Regions from separate parts of the Pseudomonas canadensis genome, predicted to be linked through region 2. Evidence: riboswitches for the same ligand, from Rfam matches in the RefSeq annotation. Region 2 holds a riboswitch; the other holds the start of a gene.
The links. Region 2 has a riboswitch for cobalamin ahead of cobW (cobalamin biosynthesis protein CobW). Riboswitches for the same ligand answer to the same signal wherever they lie in the genome.

Region 1 (2,197 bases), 1.6 Mb from region 2:
AACTGCGTCACACCCAACGCCAACCACGATGCGAAGCGAGCCGCTCTGGCTCTTGATCTTGATCTGGCTTTTGATCTCAGGCGCCCCGTCAAACACGCTGGCCGAACGCAGGCTTGAGTCCGTGGGTAACCCGGCAGGACGCCGGGTTAGCCGTCAGGCCGCCTTCGCAGGCAAGCCAGCTCCCACATTCTGGATCACGGGAGTAACAGTAAGATTGCAGCCGGCCGTCAAGCTGCCAGCGCCGTACCCCGCGTGGTGTAGATACCTGCGCCCTTTGGCCGCCCCCTCATTGCGCATTGATGTAATGAAACTGCGCCTGCGACTTCTCAACCGCCGCACGCACGTTTTCCTTCTGCGCATCGGTGCCCGAGTAGTAAATCTGCAGACCCTTCAAATCCTGCCCTTCGACGGCTTTGCCGATCACCGCAACGTCGACCGGCGTGCCAGCCCCCATGATTAAAAAGAACACATCGCCCAAGCGCTTGGTATTCAGCAATTCGCCCCTGAGGCTGGCAGCGTTTTGGTCGCCGGCCATGGAAATCGCCAGGGTGTCGCCGAACATACCGCTTTTGGGGATGCTCATCGTGTGCAAGCGAAGCTTGTCTGAGTCGGCCGGCATCGACTTGACATAGGCGGTGGTGGCCTCGTCGAGAATCTGCTGTTCGGATTTACCTTGCGTGGCACAACCGGCCAGGGTGGCGATAAGGACGAGCGCGACAAATGATTTCACGGTGTATTCCTTGTGATAAAGCGATCCATGGGCTGAGCATCATAGGAGCCTCGCCGCCAGAGAGCTACCGTTGAGTTCACGGCCTCCCGTTCAACCGCGTGATCGACTACCATACCGCGCCGGTTCCCGAACGGGACTAATAGGGAATCCGAAGCGCGGTACACCCGTGCCAATCGGAACTGCCCCCGCAACTGTAGGTGCTGAGCCTGCTCCCTGATGCCACTGGACCTTGTCCGGGAAGGCCGGAGCCTGGCGACGACGCATCAGTCAGGAGACCTGCCGGCCCAAGCTCAATTACTAACCGGCGGGGTGTCCGGGAAGGACATTCTTGCTGTCGCTCTCGCAGCGCTTAAGGGTGTATTTCCGAATGGCACGCACGGTTCACTCGGAGATTGCCCCATGCTGCCACGTGTTACCGCCCTGCTCGCTGGCCTGGGTTTCTGTGCCCTGGCCCAGGCCGCGCCCACTCACTATCCGTTGACCGTGGAAAACTGCGGCAGCCACCTCACCTTCCAGCAAGCGCCGGCCCGCAGCGTGACCATCGGCCAGGCCGCCACCGAAATGCTCTACGCCCTGGGCGTGGGCAATAAAGTGGTCGGCACCTCGCTGTGGTTCAACAGCGTACTGCCACAGTACAAAGCGCAGAACGACAGCATCGAGCGCCTGGCCAACAATGAGCCAAGCTTTGAGGCCGTGATCGCCAAACGCCCGCAACTGGTGGCTGCCGAGCTGGAATGGGTGGTCGGGCCGCAAGGCGTGGTTGGCACCCGCGAGCAATTTCATGAGCTGAAGATCCCCACCTACCTGTTGCCTTCGGACTGCGAAGGCAAGGACAACCTGGTCGGCGCCGACGGCACGCGGCTGGAGCCGTTCCGTATCGAAACCATTTATAAAAGCATCAGCCAACTCGCCGAGATCTTCGACGTGCAGGCACGCGGCCAACAGCTGAACGAAGAACTCAAGGCGCGCCTGGCCAAATCCGTCGCCACCGTGCAAAGCAAGGGCCTCAAGCAAGCCAGCGCCTTGGTGTGGTTCTCCAGTTCCGAGATGGCCAGCGACCCTTATGTGGCCGGCCACAAGGGTATTCCGCAATTTATGCTGGAAACCCTCGGCTTGCATAACGTCGTACAGTCCGACGAAGAGTGGCCCGCCGTCGGCTGGGAAACCCTCGCCAAGGCCAACCCGACCGTGCTGGTGATCGCGCGCATGGACCGCCGCCGCTACCCCGCCGACGACCATGAAAAGAAACTCGCCTTCCTGCGCAGCGATCCGGTGACCCGCAACATGGACGCGGTGAAAAACAACCGCATCATCATCCTCGACGCCCTTGCGCTGCAGGCCAGCATCCGCACGTTCGACGGCCTTGAACAACTGGCCACGGCCATCGACGGCTACGATCTGCACCCATGAATACCAGCGTGATCCACACCCTACTCGCCCTGGCCCTGCTATTAGCCGCCGTCCTCG
Region 2 (2,197 bases):
GTGGGAGGGGAGTCAATTGGGTTGTTGGGGGCATATCCATTGTTTAGGTAACGGCGGCTTATGGTTCCGCTCTTACAGCGGGTCACTTTTGGAAAGGCCCAAAAGTAACCAAAAGGCCTTCGCCCCAACACTCGGCACCTCGCCTAGGCTCGGTGTGCCCTCACTCCGGCTTGAATCCGTGGGCCGCCGCGATGGGCCATCCTTGGCCCAGCGCGGCTAACCCGGCGTCCTGCCGGGTTACCCACGGATTCAAGCCTGCGTTCGGCCAGCGTGTTTAACGGGGCGCCTCAGATCAAGATCAAGAGCGACTCGCTTCGCATCGTAGATACGCGGTCCCTGTAGGAGCCGGCTTGCCGGCGAAAAACGTGATACCGCCGCGTTTTGTCTGATTCCCCGCGTCATCGTTGAAGACCATCGCCGGCAAGCCGGCTCCTACAGGACCGCGTTTGATTTTGCTTTTGCTTCACACCACTCAAGCCGGCTGTCAGGCCGCTGTGCTCTTGCTTTTGATTTTGATCTTAGGCGCCCCGTCAAACACGCTGGCCGGAATTCGGCAGGGATTTGGGGGGTAAACCGGCAGGGATGCCGGTTTAGCCGCCCCGCGCCATGGATGGCGCGTGGCGGCGGCCCCCCAAATCACTGTCGGATTACGGGCACACCGAGCGTGAGCGAGGTGCCGAGTGTTGGGGCAAGAGCCCTTTGGTTACTTTGGGGCTTTTCCAAAGTGACCCGCCGTAAGGGCGGAACCAATACCCGCCATCACCCAAATAACGGATATGTACACCAACACCAACCCAAACCCCATCATTGACCATCCCCCAAGCACTGCGTAGCCTTGCACCCTCGAGGTTCTTCGGCCCAGGCCGAAGCTAAGAAGGGAACGCGGTCCAAGCCGCGGCTGCCCCCGCAACTGTAAAGGGTTCAGCTGACTGCCACGCCACTGCCGAAAGGCGGGAAGGCGCAGCCAGCGCCGGTCGCAAGACCCGCAAGCCCCAAGCCAGGAGACCTGCCTCGCAACCGATTTTCTACTTCAACCGGGCGGGGTGATCCGGTGACGAAATCCGCTGCTGCGCACCGTCGCAGGGCCTATCGTCCCGTATGCCCGCCCCCAAGGGCATCCGATGAAAACACTGGCCAAACTCCCCGTCACCATCGTTACCGGCTTCCTCGGCTCAGGCAAAACCACCTTGCTGCGCCACATGCTCGACAACGCCCAGGGCCGTCGCATTGCCGTGATCGTCAACGAATTCGGCGAGCTGGGTATCGACGGTGAAATCCTCAAGCAGTGCTCCATCGGCTGCACCGAAGAAGAAGCCAACGGCCGCGTCTACGAGCTGGCCAACGGCTGCCTGTGCTGCACCGTGCAGGAAGAGTTCTTCCCAGTGATGCGCGAATTGGTGGCCCGCCGCGGGGACCTCGACCACATTCTCATCGAAACCTCCGGCCTGGCCCTGCCAAAACCGCTGGTCCAAGCCTTCCAATGGCCGGAAATCCGCAGCGCCTGCACCGTTGACGCGGTGATCACCGTGGTCGACAGCCCGGCTGTGGCCGCCGGCACCTTCGCCGCCTTTCCGGACCAAGTGGATGCGCAGCGCAAGCTCGACCCGAACCTGGACCACGAATCACCCCTGCACGAGCTGTTCGCCGACCAACTGGCCAGCGCTGACCTGGTAATCCTCAACAAGACCGACCTGATCAGCCCTGAAGACCTGGCCCGCGTGCGCCTTGAAGTCGCGGAAGAACTGCCACCTGCGGTGAAGATCATCGAGGCCAGCAGCGGTCGCCTGCCGCTGGACGTGCTGATCGGCCTGGGTGCCGGCTCCGAAGAACACATCGACGGTCGCCACAGCCATCACGATCATCATCACGAAGGTGAAGACGATCACGATCACGACGCCTTCGATTCCATCTCCATCGACCTGCCGCAAGCCGACGAAGCGCTGCTGCTCGACGCCCTGACCCAGTTGGTGGTGCAACACGGCATCCTGCGTGTAAAAGGCTTCGCCGCAATCCCGAACAAGCCGATGCGCCTGCTGATCCAGGGCGTGGGCACGCGTTTCGACAAGCACTTCGACCGTGCCTGGAGCGCTGACGAGCCGCGTATTACGCGCCTGGTGCTGATCGGTCAGGACCTCGATGCGGCCGGCCTTGAAGCGCAACTGCGCGCCGCCCTCAGCGTTTAACCCATGCACCTGCT

Region 1: another riboswitch for cobalamin. It lies ahead of RB216_RS19570 (ABC transporter substrate-binding protein); the one in region 2 lies ahead of cobW (cobalamin biosynthesis protein CobW).

The regions. Positions count from the first base shown of each region.
Region 1 is NZ_CP133298.1:4,235,342-4,237,538, forward strand. Features, by position in the region: gene RB216_RS19565 (hypothetical protein) at 287-730, opposite strand; cobalamin riboswitch at 834-1,028, shown strand; gene RB216_RS19570 (ABC transporter substrate-binding protein) at 1,130-2,140, shown strand; gene RB216_RS19575 (FecCD family ABC transporter permease) at 2,149-2,197, shown strand, end outside.
Region 2 is NZ_CP133298.1:2,671,902-2,674,098, forward strand. Features, by position in the region: cobalamin riboswitch at 830-1,028, shown strand; gene cobW (cobalamin biosynthesis protein CobW) at 1,122-2,183, shown strand; gene cobN (cobaltochelatase subunit CobN) at 2,187-2,197, shown strand, end outside.